DNA from 3 places in the Mesorhizobium opportunistum WSM2075 genome. Region 2 is predicted to be linked to each of the others. Evidence: predicted binding sites of a transcription regulator. Region 2 holds the regulator's gene; each other region holds the start of a gene.
What was found. The regulator PhoB, encoded in region 2, activates phosphate uptake and scavenging genes when phosphate is short. The targets are predictions, from matches to a motif close to TGTCATNNANCTGTCAT.

Region 1: a site for PhoB is predicted at 2,913-2,929, ahead of MESOP_RS20470 (UDP-2,3-diacylglucosamine diphosphatase). Genes of this name have one in related genera too.
Region 3: a site for PhoB is predicted at 2,845-2,861, ahead of MESOP_RS05780 (alkaline phosphatase D family protein). Genes of this name have one in related genera too.

Annotation. Positions count from the first base shown of each region.
Region 1 is NC_015675.1:4,254,626-4,258,965, reverse strand. Features, by position in the region: gene dgcA (N-acetyl-D-Glu racemase DgcA) at 1-742, shown strand, start outside; gene MESOP_RS20475 (MFS transporter) at 713-1,927, opposite strand; gene MESOP_RS20470 (UDP-2,3-diacylglucosamine diphosphatase) at 2,053-2,868, opposite strand; gene MESOP_RS20465 (SDR family oxidoreductase) at 2,988-3,767, shown strand; gene MESOP_RS20460 (NADP-dependent malic enzyme) at 3,929-4,340, shown strand, end outside.
Region 2 is NC_015675.1:1,485,088-1,489,427, forward strand. Features, by position in the region: gene pstC (phosphate ABC transporter permease subunit PstC) at 1-48, shown strand, start outside; gene pstA (phosphate ABC transporter permease PstA) at 52-903, shown strand; gene pstB (phosphate ABC transporter ATP-binding protein PstB) at 900-1,703, shown strand; gene phoU (phosphate signaling complex protein PhoU) at 1,729-2,436, shown strand; gene phoB (phosphate regulon transcriptional regulator PhoB) at 2,453-3,142, shown strand; gene MESOP_RS07135 (ROK family protein) at 3,461-4,340, opposite strand, start outside.
Region 3 is NC_015675.1:1,207,829-1,212,168, reverse strand. Features, by position in the region: gene typA (translational GTPase TypA) at 1-705, opposite strand, end outside; gene MESOP_RS05785 (hypothetical protein) at 902-1,183, shown strand; gene MESOP_RS05780 (alkaline phosphatase D family protein) at 1,198-2,772, opposite strand; gene MESOP_RS05775 (MFS transporter) at 2,948-4,231, opposite strand; gene MESOP_RS05770 (TetR/AcrR family transcriptional regulator) at 4,306-4,340, shown strand, end outside.

The DNA.
Region 1 (4,340 bases), 2.8 Mb from region 2:
TGCGATGCCGGCTGGCGCGGCCCGCAACGCCATCGACTGCGCCCTGTGGGACCTCGAAGCCAAGATCAGCGGCATTCCGGCGGCGAACGCAATCTGGCCGGCCCCGCTGCGACCGCTGGAAACCGCCTACACGCTGTCGCTCGGCGAACCCTCGGCGATGGCGGCACAGGCCAGCGCCAATGCCAGCCGGCCGCTGCTGAAGGTCAAGATCGGCGGCGACAACGACATCGCCCGGATCCAGGCGGTAAGGCAGGCCGCGCCCGAGAGCCGAATCATCCTCGATGCCAATGAGGGCTGGACCGACGACAACATCGTCGCCAACCTCGCCTTTGCTGCGGAACAAGACATCGCGCTGATCGAACAGCCGCTGCCGGCCGGCCACGACGGCATCCTGCGCCACATCGCGCATCCGGTGCCGATCTGCGCCGATGAAAGCGTACACGAGGCGAAAAACCTGGATTTGCTTGTCGGCCTCTACGACGCCGTCAACATCAAGCTCGACAAGTCCGGCGGGCTGACGGCGGCGCTCGTCCTGCGCGACCGCGCCCGGGAACTCGGTTTCGGCGTCATGGTCGGCTGCATGGTCGGCACGTCGCTGGCGATGGCGCCGGCGGTGTTGCTCGCCCAGGACGCCGATTTCGTCGACCTCGATGGTCCGCTGCTGCTTGCGCGCGACCGCGAGCCGGGCCTTGCCTACCGGGGTTCGCTCGTCTCACCCCCGGACCGGGTGCTTTGGGGCTGAGCGCGCCGCAAGCCCGATCAGCACAAGGCCGACGATCGCGATCGGAATCATCGCCAGGAAACCATCGACGCCGAGACGGTCATAGAGCGGACCGGACGCAAGCGTGACGGCCGCCATGAAGAAGCCGTTGAAGAAATAGGCGATGCCTTGCGCGGCACCGGTGCGCTCTTCGGAGACGGTCTCGCCGATCATTTTCTGCAGCCCGATCAGCACCATTGCGACGGACACCGAATGCAGCGACTGCACGGCGAAGAAGCCGGCGACCCCAAGACCAAGCGGCCATACCAGCGGAAAGACGATCCAGCGCACGATCGACCCGATGCCGGCGATCACCATCACCTTGACTACGGATACGGAGGCGAAAATGCGATTGAAAAACAAAAACATGCAGACTTCGGACACCACGCCCCAGGCCCAAAGCAGGCCAACGACGGAATCGCTGATGCCGATCGATTTCCAGTAGATGGAAACAAAGCCGTAGAGGAAGGCGTGGCTGGCGGTGATGATGCCGACGCCAAAGGTGAAATAGAGGAAATAGGCATTGAACAGGCTCGGCGCCGCGTGCTGGATTTCAGTGGCCGACAACGGCGAAGCCTTGCGCGGCCGCCCCATGCGCGGCGCAAACAAGGCTGCGGCAAGCGCTGCTGCGAGCGCCCCGAAAATGATCACCGGTACGGCTTTGGCTCCGGCCGCCGCCAGGATGAAGCCGCCCACGACATTGGCGCAAAGATAGGAGATCGAGCCCCATTTGCGCATGGCGGTGTAGTTCGAGCCGAAGCGGCGCACCCCGGACAACGCAAGCGAATCGGCCATTGGCGAATGCGGTGTCCAGACGACCGTCAGAATCAGCGATACGGCCAGCACGATCGCGTAGGTCGCCGGCAGGAAATAGCCTGCCGAAATGACCATCGTTGCCGCGACCAGCACGATGTAGACGTCGGCGCGGTCCTTCGCCCGGTCGGCAAGTGCCGTCAGCATGGGCGTCGTCAGGACGCGCAGGAACATCGGCGCGGCAAGGATGACGGCGATTTGTTCGGCGCCAAAACCTTTCGCCTGCAGCCAGAGCGGAAAATAGGGCAGATGGGTGCCTTGCGACACGAACAATGTCGCGAAGATCAGGCTCATGCGCAGCTCGAAATGGCGCGGCTTGACGAGTTGTTCTGGCGAAAGCGGCGGCAGGGACATGAATCGATCCAATTACGCCGCGCTCGGCCGGCTGGCGATGTAGATCGATCCCTTAACATGGCGGAAAACCAGGCGAAACCGGCTGGACTAACCGATTAACGCTGAAAGCCTCCGTGAATTCCGTGTCAGGCCGCCTGCCCGACCCGATCTTCGATGAGCATCGGGATGAAAGGCTCGTCCGGCGCTTCAGGCAGGACATGCGCCCAGGTCAGGATTTCCATGCGGCCGTCGAAATGTTCGACCACCGCCGTGCAGCTCTCCACCCAGTCGCCGGTGTTGATGTACTGCACATCGCCATAGTTCTCGATCGCGGCGTGGTGGATGTGGCCGCAGATGACGCCGTCGACATGCGAACGCCGCGCTTCCTCGCTGAGCACGGTCTGGAACGAACCGATGAAGTTTACCGCTTTCTTGACCTTGACCTTGGCCCAGGACGAGAACGACCAGTAAGGCAGGCCGAGCAGCTGGCGCAGACGCGTGATGACACGGTTGACCTGCATGGCCGCGTCGTAGGCATGGTCGCCGAGATAGGCGAGCCAGCGCTGGTTGTGGACGACGGTGTCGAACTGGTCGCCATGGATGACCAGCAGGCGCCTGCCGTCGGCGGTCTCATGGATGGCGCGGTCGGCAACGACGATGCCGCCGAAATGCACGCCCTGGAACTGGCGGGCAAACTCATCGTGATTGCCGGCGATATAGGTAATCGAGGCGCCCTTGCGCGCCTTGCGCAGCAATTTCTGCACGACGTCGTTGTGGCTTTGCGGCCAGTGCCAGCTCCGCCGCAGCCGCCAGCCGTCGACGATGTCACCGACCAGATAGATGATGTCGGCGTCGTGATAGCGAAGGAAATCGATCAGGAATTCCGCCTTGGCAGCCTTCGAGCCGAGATGGACATCGGAAATGAACATGCTGCGGAAGGTGCGGGGCTCTTGGCCGGACATCGCGTTTTCACCGTTGCTTTCGCGCAGCCTATGCCCCGATTCATGCAACAACCGTATGACAGTTGCGATTGGGCCAGCCCAAGAGCTAGCCTGCCGGCCAAATCACAGGAGAAATCGTCATGGATCTCGGTATTCGCGGCAAGAAAGCCATCGTCTGCGCTTCGAGCAAGGGACTTGGAAAAGGCTGCGCCATGGCACTGGCCGAGGCCGGCTGCGACATCGTCGTTAACGGACGAAACGCCGAACTGGTGGCGAGGACCGCCGCGGAGCTGCGCGAGCGCTACGGCGTGACGGTCACGGAAGTCGTCGGTGATGTCTCGAAACCCGAAGTGCAGAAGGCACTGCTTGCCGCCTGCCCTGAGCCCGACATTCTCGTCAACAACAATGGCGGCCCGCCATTGCGCGATTTCCGCGAACTCGATCGCGGCAAGATCCTCGAAGGCGTCACCCAGAACATGGTCACACCGATCGAGCTGGTGCAGGCCGTCATCGACGGCATGGCCAAACGTGGCTTCGGCCGCATCGTCAACATCACCTCGCTGTCGGTCTACGTGCCGATCCCCGGCCTCGACCTGTCGTCGGGGGCGCGCGCCGGCCTGACCTCGTTCCTCGCCGGCGTGGCGCGCACGGTGATCGACCGCAACGTCACCATCAACAGCCTGCTGCCAGGCAAGCTCGACACCGACCGGCTGCGCGGCCCGCATGAGGCAGGCACCGTCGAGGAGCCCGCGGCGGCGGCGGCGCGCAAGACCCGCATCAGCGCCGACGTGCCGGCCAAGCGGCTCGGCACGCCCGAGGAATTCGGCCAGATCTGCGCCTTCCTGTGCTCCGTTCATGCCGGCTACCTGACCGGGCAGAACATTCCGGTGGATGGCGGCCTCTACGTCAGCGCGTTCTGAGCCCCGACAATCGCAACGCGGAAGAAACCCTGTCCAAGCGGCTGAAATAAATCAGCTATTCCTGTCTCGCCAATGTGATCCGCGATTGCGTCATTTGGCGTCTCGAAAAACCGCGGCCGCATGCTAAGAAGGGTCGCAGGCAGAGCGCAGGGAGGGCCGGAATGACTGGCGAGAGCAAGAAAACGGCACGTTCGGACCTCGACGAAGCCGCCCTCTACTTCCACAAGCACCCGACGCCTGGAAAGCTCGAAATCCAGGCGACCAAGCCGCTCGGCAACCAGCGCGACCTGGCGCTCGCCTATTCGCCTGGCGTGGCGGCCCCTTGCCTGGAGATCCGCGACGATCCGGCGACCGCCGCCGACTATACGGCGCGCGCCAACCTGGTCGGCGTCGTCTCCAACGGCTCGGCCGTGCTCGGCCTCGGCAATATCGGCCCGCTGGCGTCCAAGCCGGTCATGGAGGGCAAGGCGGTCCTGTTCAAGAAATTCGCCGGCATCGACGTCTTCGACATCGAGATCGACGCGCCCGAAATCGAGCGCATGGTCGAAACGGTCGCCGCCCTGGAGCCGACCT
Region 2 (4,340 bases):
ATCGCACGCTACATGCTGATGCGCATCGACGCCCGCACCGGAGCCTGACCGATGTCGACAGCCACGTCGCTTCACCAGAGCCGCAAGCGCAAGAATGGCGTGATGATGACGCTGTGCGTCGCCGCGGCCGGCATCGGCCTTGCCTGGCTGGCGCTCATTCTCGGCGCCCTGCTCTACAAGGGCCTGTCGGGCGTCAATCTTTCGGTCTTCACGGAAATGACCCCGCCGCCCGGCGATGCCGGCGGCCTGCTCAACGCCATCTACGGCAGCATCGTGATGACCGTCATCGGCATCATCGTCGGCACGCCGATCGGTGTGCTGGCCGGCACCTACATGGCCGAATACGGCCGCTTTTCGAAGCTCACCACCGTTGTGCGCTTCATCAACGATATCCTTCTGTCGGCGCCGTCGATCATCATCGGCCTGTTCGTCTACGAATTGATGGTTCGGCCGATGGGGCATTTCTCGGCGATGGCCGGCGCCGTCGCGCTGGCTATTCTGGTTATCCCCGTCGTCGTGCGCACCACCGAGGACATGCTCAATTTGGTGCCCAACGCCTTGCGCGAAGCCGGCACCGCGATCGGCGCGCCGCGCTGGGTGGTGATCCGCTCGGTCGCCTACCGCGCCGCGCTTTCCGGCATCGTCACCGGCATATTGCTGGCCATTGCCCGTATCTCCGGCGAGACGGCACCGCTGCTGTTCACCGCGCTCAACAACCAGTTCTGGTCGAGCAATCTCAACGCGCCGATGGCCAGCCTGCCTGTCACCATCTTCCAGTTCGCTCTCAGCCCCTACGAGGAATGGCAGCAACTGGCCTGGACCGGCGCACTCATAATTACATTGACGGTTCTCGCGCTCAGCATCTTTGCGCGCAGCCTGACCGGACGCAGAGAGGACAAATGAGCCAGATGTTGTCTCCAGACATGACGATCGCCGCCGAGGCAGCCGCCAAGGCAAAGATCGAGGTCAAGAACCTCAATTTCTACTACGGCCAGTCGAAGGCGCTGAAGGACATCACGCTGTCGCTGCCCGAACGCAGCGTCACCGCCTTCATCGGACCGTCGGGCTGCGGAAAGTCGACGCTGCTGCGCGTCTTCAACCGCATCTACGAGCTCTATCCCAGGCAGACCGCCGAGGGCCAGGTGCTGCTCGACGGCAAGAACGTTCTCGACCGTTCGCAGGACCTCAACCTCTTGCGCACCAAGATCGGCATGGTGTTCCAGAAGCCGACGCCGTTCCCGATGTCGATCTATGAGAACATCGCCTTCGGCGTCAGGCTCTACGAGAAGATCAGCAAGGCCGAGATGGACGGCCGCGTCGAGCAGGCGCTGAAGCGCGCGGCGCTCTGGACCGAGGTCAAGGACAAGCTCAATGCCAGCGGCCTCAGCCTTTCGGGCGGCCAGCAGCAGCGGCTCTGCATTGCCCGTACCGTGGCGGTGAAGCCGGAAGTCATCCTGCTCGACGAGCCGGCCTCGGCGCTCGATCCGCTGTCGACCGCCAAGATCGAGGAGCTGATCGACGAATTGCAGGCCGACTACACGATCGTCATCGTCACCCACAACATGCAGCAGGCGGCGCGCGTGTCGAAGCAGACGGCCTTCATGTACCTGGGCGAACTGGTCGAGTTCGACAAGACGGAGAAGATCTTCACGTCGCCCCGCGAGAAGCGCACGCAGGACTACATCACCGGCCGCTTCGGCTGATCGCACGCATACGAGGACCAGGATCATGGCCGAACACACGGTTGCAGCCTTCGACGAAGATCTCGGACAGATCAGCAGGCTGATCAGCGACATGGGCGACCTCGCCGGCTCGATGGTCGGCGGTGCCACCAAGGCGCTGCTGAACTCCGACAATGCGCTCGCCCAACGCGTCGTCTCCGATGACGCGATCATGGATGCGCGCCAGCGCGAGCTGGACGACCGCGCCATCACGCTGATCGCCAAGCGCCAGCCGATGGCCGACGATCTGCGCCATGTCGTCGGCTCGATCCGCATGGCCGGCGATCTCGAACGCATCGGCGACCTTGCCAAGAACATCGCCAAGCGCGTCGGCACGGTCGGGCTCTCCGCCACGCCGCGCGACCTGTCGCACTCCATCGACGCGATGGCGCAGCTGGTGCTGATCCAGGTTCAAGGTGTCATCGAGGAATATGCGGCGCGTGATGCCGCGGCACTGGCGAAGCTGCGCGCCGCCGACGAGCGCATCGATGTCAAATACACCTCGGTGTTCCGCGAACTGCTGACCTACATGATGGAAGATCCGCGCAACATCACCGCCTGCACGCATCTTTTGTTCTGTGCCAAGAACCTCGAACGCATCGGCGACCACGTGACCAACATCGCCGAGAATGCGTATTATGTGCTGACCGGCACGCAGCTGCCCGCCAATCGTCCGAAGCAGGACGAAACCGCGATGTCGGCGCCGGCGGCATAGCAGGGGTGACCAGCCGATGATCGCGCCACGCATCATGGTGGTGGAGGATGAGGAGCCGTTAGGGGTGCTGCTCCGCTACAATCTGGAATCGGAAGGTTACCAGGTCGAGGTGGTGACGCGCGGCGACGAGGCGGAGATCCGCCTGCAGGAGAACGTGCCCGACCTTCTGGTGCTCGACTGGATGGTGCCGGCGGTGTCCGGCATCGAACTCTGCCGGCGCCTGCGAATGCGGCCCGAGACCGAGCGGCTGCCGATCATCATGCTGACCGCGCGGGGCGAAGAAAGCGACCGTGTACGTGGACTCTCCACAGGCGCCGACGACTATCTGGTCAAGCCGTTCTCGACGCCGGAGTTCATGGCCCGCGTCAAGGCGTTGCTGCGCCGCGCCAAACCGGAAGTGCTGTCCAGCGTGCTCAAGGTCGGCGACATCGTGCTCGACCGCGAATCGCACCGCGTCTACCGCAAGAAGAGCGAGATCCGGCTCGGGCCGACCGAGTTCCGCCTGCTCGAATTCATGATGCGCCATCCCGGCCGGGTGTTCTCGCGCAGCCAGCTGCTCGACAATGTCTGGGGCGAGACGATCTACATCGACGAGCGCACGGTCGACGTGCATGTCGGGCGGCTGCGCAAGGCGGTCAACAATGGCCGCATGCCCGATGTCATTAGAACCATTCGTGGGGCGGGCTACGCGATCCGGGAAGATTAGGTTCTTCGGCGCGGAAGGTTAGACAGTCGGATTTCGTGCTTAAGCCGGATCGCTTTACCTTGGCGATCAGCGAAAACGTCCATTGCTTCGTCATCCACGGGCGGAGCAAGGAGCGAAGCGACGCGGCGTAGACCCGAGGATCCACGCCGCGACTTTGAAGCGTTGCCTCGGTGCGGAATTCTGCTCCGCTGCACTCCGTGGCCAAGGTCGCGGCATGGATCCCAGGGTCTCCGCGACGGAGCTTCGCTCCTGCTCCGCCCAGGGATGACGAAGTCGTGAGGCTTTGTCCAACCCACGGATGTTACGATGGCTTCGATTTCACGCCACGTTCTTCCCAGCCGCGCCTGCTCTCGCCTGCACGCCCGGCGCGAATATTTCCTGATCGACGAAGGTCAGAGCGCGCATGGCGCAGCCTTCGCGGATCAGCGGCAGTTCGTTAGGCTCGGTGTCGAAGGAGATCGATTTCGAGTGCTGGCCGCCGGCGGTCTGTGCAATCGCCTCGCGCAAGGCCGGCTCGATCAGGTCGAAGGCGGCGGCGCTGACGCCGACCATGGCGACCGGGGCGGGATCGATCAGCGCGAACAGGCTGCCGAGGCCATAGCCGAGCGCCTCGCCGGCCTTGCGATAGGCCTGGCGCTCCGGCCCGTCCTTCTCGCGCGCCGAGGCCGCCAGTGCCCGCATGTCGGCGTCGCTGACGTCGACCGGTTCGGTGTCCTCGCCAAGCTGTCTCGCGCTTCGCCAGATGGCGTAGTTGCCGGCATAGGCCTCGACGCAGCCGCGCCGTCCGCAGCGGCAGAGCGCGCCGCCCGGCCGGTGGATCATGTGGCCGAACTCGCCGCCCGAGGAATGGGTACCGGTGAACAGTTCGCCCTTCAGCACCAGGCCCATGCCGATGCCGTGAGACAGCAGAATGGCGATGAAGTCGTCGCGGTAGCGCTCGGGATCGCGCCAGCGCAGCGCCACCGCCATCATGTTGCAGTCGTTTTCCATGGTGGCGGGGATGCCGAACTCGGCTTCGAATATGTCGGCGAAGGCGATGTCGGTCTGCGGCGTGATCGGCGACCACAGCATGGCGCGCGCCTCGGTGTCGGTGATGCCCTGGATGGCCAGTGCGATGCGGGCGACGCTGCGGACATCGATGTCGGGATCGTCTATGCGGCGCCGCACGATGGCGACGCATTCGCCGATCAGCGCCTCG
Region 3 (4,340 bases), 280 kb from region 2:
GACCGCCTGGTTCGACTTCAGCGTGCCGCTCTCGATGCGGCCGGTGATGATGCGGCCAAGGAAGGGATTGGCTTCCAGGATGGTGCCGATCATGCGGAACGGGCCGGGATGAACGGTCGGCGCCGGCACATGTTTGATCACGAGATCGAACAGCGGCGCAAGCTGCTGGTCCTTGGGGCCTTCCGGATTTTCCGAGACCCAGCCGTCGCGGCCCGAACCATAGAGGATCGGGAAGTCGAGCTGCTCGTCGGTGGCGTCGAGGGCCGCGAACAGATCGAACACCTCGTTGACGACCTCGACATGGCGGGCGTCCGGCCGGTCGATCTTGTTGATGACGACGATCGGCTTCAAGCCGACCTTCAGCGCCTTGCCGACCACGAACTTGGTCTGCGGCATCGGGCCCTCGGCGGCGTCGACCAGCACGATGGCCGAATCCACCATCGACAGGATGCGCTCGACCTCACCGCCGAAATCGGCGTGTCCGGGCGTGTCGACGATGTTGATGCGCGTATCCTTCCAGTCGACCGAAGTCGCCTTGGCCAGGATGGTGATGCCGCGTTCCTTTTCGAGGTCGTTGGAATCCATGGCGCGTTCGGCGACGCGCTGGTTGTCGCGGAACGAGCCGGACTGCTTCAAAAGCTGGTCGACCAGGGTGGTCTTTCCATGGTCGACGTGCGCGATGATCGCGATATTACGGAGTTTCATGTTCTGATCTCGGAAGCGTTGCAGGCAGCAGGCCAAAGGCGCTGCCTCTTTCGGTTGCGCGGCTCATACAGGGTTTTTCGCAGTTGCGAAAGGGGAAGCGCAACACCAAATACTCATCAAATCTTAAGCATCTGCGTGTGAAATGATTTTGTTAACCAAGGCGGGAACCATTCAGGGCCCGGGCAGTTCGAACGTCATGACCGATAAACTCAACCGATATTGGCCGCTTATCGCCTCCGCGGCCTTTGCCGTTCTGCTGGCGGCCAACGCCGCGCAGTCGGCCGCCACGCTGAAGGAAGCACGGCCGGCCCTGCCGATCGATGCGCCTTCGGCCCAGCAGGCTTTCGCCGACGCCCCCGACGGCGTCGATCCGATGGTGACCGGCCCGGTCAGCGCCGCCTTCAAGCAGCGCCAGGACGCAGCCAACTGCGACAGCGCCGTCTGGCCGAACATTCCAATGGTCTGCTACCCGGACTGACGACCGTCAGGTCTTTACGCCGACCGTACCGGGTCGAGCGTGATCTTGTAGAGTTCGTTGTCGTCGCGATCCATCAGCCGCACGGTCATCTGCTCGGTGGCGCCGGAAATGTCGACAAGGCCAAAGAATTGCAGGCCGGCTGACGGCGGCAGGTTCTGCCCCTGCTCGGCTGTCGGCGCCTTGATGAACTTCAGCTCCGGACCGAAGGTCATGTCGAAATCGTTCGGGCCGAAGGTTCCGGCATGGATGGGGCCGGAGACGAATTCCCAGAATGGACTGAAGTCCTGGAACTGCGCCTTCTCGGGATTGTAGTAATGCGCGGCTGTGTAGTGCACGTCGGCGGTGAGCCAGACGGTGTTGCTGATGCCGGCATTCTTGATGTAGCGCAGCAGGTCGGCGATCTCCAGCTCGCGTCCCTTTGGCAGACCGTTGTCACCATTGCTGACAGCCTCCGCGCCTGCCTTTTTGACGCCATCGTCCCAGACGACGAGGCCGAGCGGCATGTCTGCGGCGATGATCTTCCATGTCGCCTTGGAGTTGGCTAGCTCCCGCTTCAGCCATTTCGTCTGCTGTTCGCCCAGCATGCGCGATTGCGGTGTCATCTCATCCTGCATGTCCGGACCGTTGGGGCCGCGATAGGAGCGCATGTCGAGGAAGAACACGTCGAGCAGCGGCCCGTAGGCTATCTTGCGGTAGACGCGGCCGGGCTCCGACGGCTCGTAACGGATCGTCGTCATCTCATGGAAGGCTCGGGCCGCGCGGGCCGCCAGCACATGGATGGATTTTTCCGTGTAGCGATCGTCGGCGCTCAGATTTTTCGAATCCGACCAGTTGTTCAGCACCTCGTGGTCGTCCCACTGATAAAAGGTCGGGCAGATGGCGCTGAGACCCAGGACGTGTCTGTCCATCATGTTGTATTTCCACTGGTCGCGGTATTCGTCCAGCGTCTCGGCGACCTTGCGCTTACCATCGACTAGCACGACGTTCTTCCACTTGCCGCCGCCGGGCAGGTCGACCTCGTCCTTCATCGCGCCGTCGGCATAGATGGTGTCGCCCGAATGCAGGAAGAAATCGGGCGTATGCTTGCCGATCGTGGCGTAGGTCTTCATGCCGGTCTCGTCGATGCCCCAGCCCTGGCCGGCGGTGTCGCCCGACCAAGCGAACTTGATGTCGCGCTTCGAGGCCGGCGCGGTGCGGAAGCGGCCGACGATCGGCTCGGAGACGGCGTTGATGTCAGCGAGGTCGGCTGCCGTCATGCGGTAGAAGATGTCCTGATCGGAAGCGAGATCGGTGAGCAGGCGTCTGACCGTATAATCGCTGGCCGGCGACGTATCGAGCGGCGCCAGCCGGATCGCGTTGGCGAAATTCTCGGTCGACGACACTTCGAACATGACACGCGACGGGCGATCCGTGCGCGTCCACACCATGCCGCTGGTGGCGTCGACATCCCCCGACTGGACGCCATGGGTGAAGGCCGGGCGCTGGTTGGCGCGAGAATAATAGGGCAGCGCCAGGCTGGAAACGCCGACCAGACCAGCGGCGCTGGCGGAGGTGACAAAAGCGCGGCGAGTCATCGAGAGCTTGTTCATGGCTGTCTCCTGGATGGCGTTGAACGTTGCCACCAAGCTCCAGCCTCAATGTTTCAGGCTCATCTCGAAATCATGAACGTTTGATAACAATGAACAGGGCTGCCCTTTCCGTCTCCTCTCACGCCCAGAGATCAATAAGGCAACGGGCCCAAAAGGGGAGAAGGGAGGGCCGCGCCTATGCCGCTTGCGGTTCGGGATCGAAGGCCGGCCGGCTGGTATTGATCAGCAGCGAGATGCAGGCGGCGGCGATGGCCGTCATTCCGGCGATCAGGAAGGCCAGTTCGTAATTGCCCTGCAGTTCGCGCATGGTGCCGCCGAAGGCGGCCGCCGTGGCAGCTCCCACCTGGTGGCCGGCGACGATCCAGCCGAACACGATCGGTCCGCTGCGGTCGCCGAACGCCTCGTTGGCGAGCCTGAGCGTCGGTGGCACGGTGGCGATCCAGTCGAGGCCATAGAGCACCGCGAAGATGATCAGGCTGGTCGCCGAGAAGCCGGAATAAGGCAGGTAGATCAGCGACAGGCCACGGATGGCATAATAGACGCCAAGCAGCTTGCGCGGGTCGAAACGGTCGGTAAGCCAGCCGGACAGCGTCGTGCCGATCAAGTCGAAAATGCCCATCATCGACAGCAGGCCGGCCGCCTGCACCTCGCCGATGCCCATGTCGCCGCAGAACGCGATCAAATGCGTGCCGACCAGCCCGTTGGTGGTGAAACCACAGACGAAGAAGGTGGCGAACAGATACCAGAACACCCGCGTGCCGGCGGCGCGGCGCAGCGTGTTGAGCGTGTGCGCCAGGAAATTGCCTTGCGATGCCGGCGATGTCGGCGGCACGTCATCGGCCTCGGCGCCATAACGCACCATGCCGATCGAGGCCGGACGCTCCGGCACCAGCAACCAGACCAGCGGCAGCAGGCAGGCCGTGGCGACCGCGACCGCGATGGCGACCGGCTTCCAGCCGCCCGTTTGCGCAAGCGAGGCAAGCAGCGGCAGGAACACCAGGAGGCCGGTGGCGCTGGAGGCCGACATCAAGCCCATGACCAGTCCGCGATTGGTCTTGAACCAGCGGTTGACGATGGTGGCGCCGAGCACGCTGGCTACGGCGCCTGAGCCGATGCCGGAGAACACGCCCCAGGTGATGAAGAGGTGCCAGGGCTTGGTCATCAAAAGGCTGAGCGCGGTCGACCCCGACATGATCACCAGCGAGGCGATCAGCGTGCGGCGCAGTCCGATCCGCTCCATCAGCGCGGCGGCGAACGGACCAGTCAGGCCATAGAGCAGGATGCCGACACCGGCGGCCAGCGAGATGACGTCGCGCCGCCAGCCAAAGCTGTTTTCGAGCGGCAGCATCATGACGGCGGGTGCCGAGCGCAGACCGGCGGCGATCAGCAGGCAGAGGAAGATGACGCCGACCACGACGAAGGCGTAGCGCTGGCCAAATGGGCGGGATTGAGCTATCATGTTACTGACCGGTACGTTGCAGGGTGGGAACATGTATACGTACCGATCGGTAACACTGTCAATCGAGTCCCATGATGCCAACCGACAAAAATATTGAACTGACCATCAG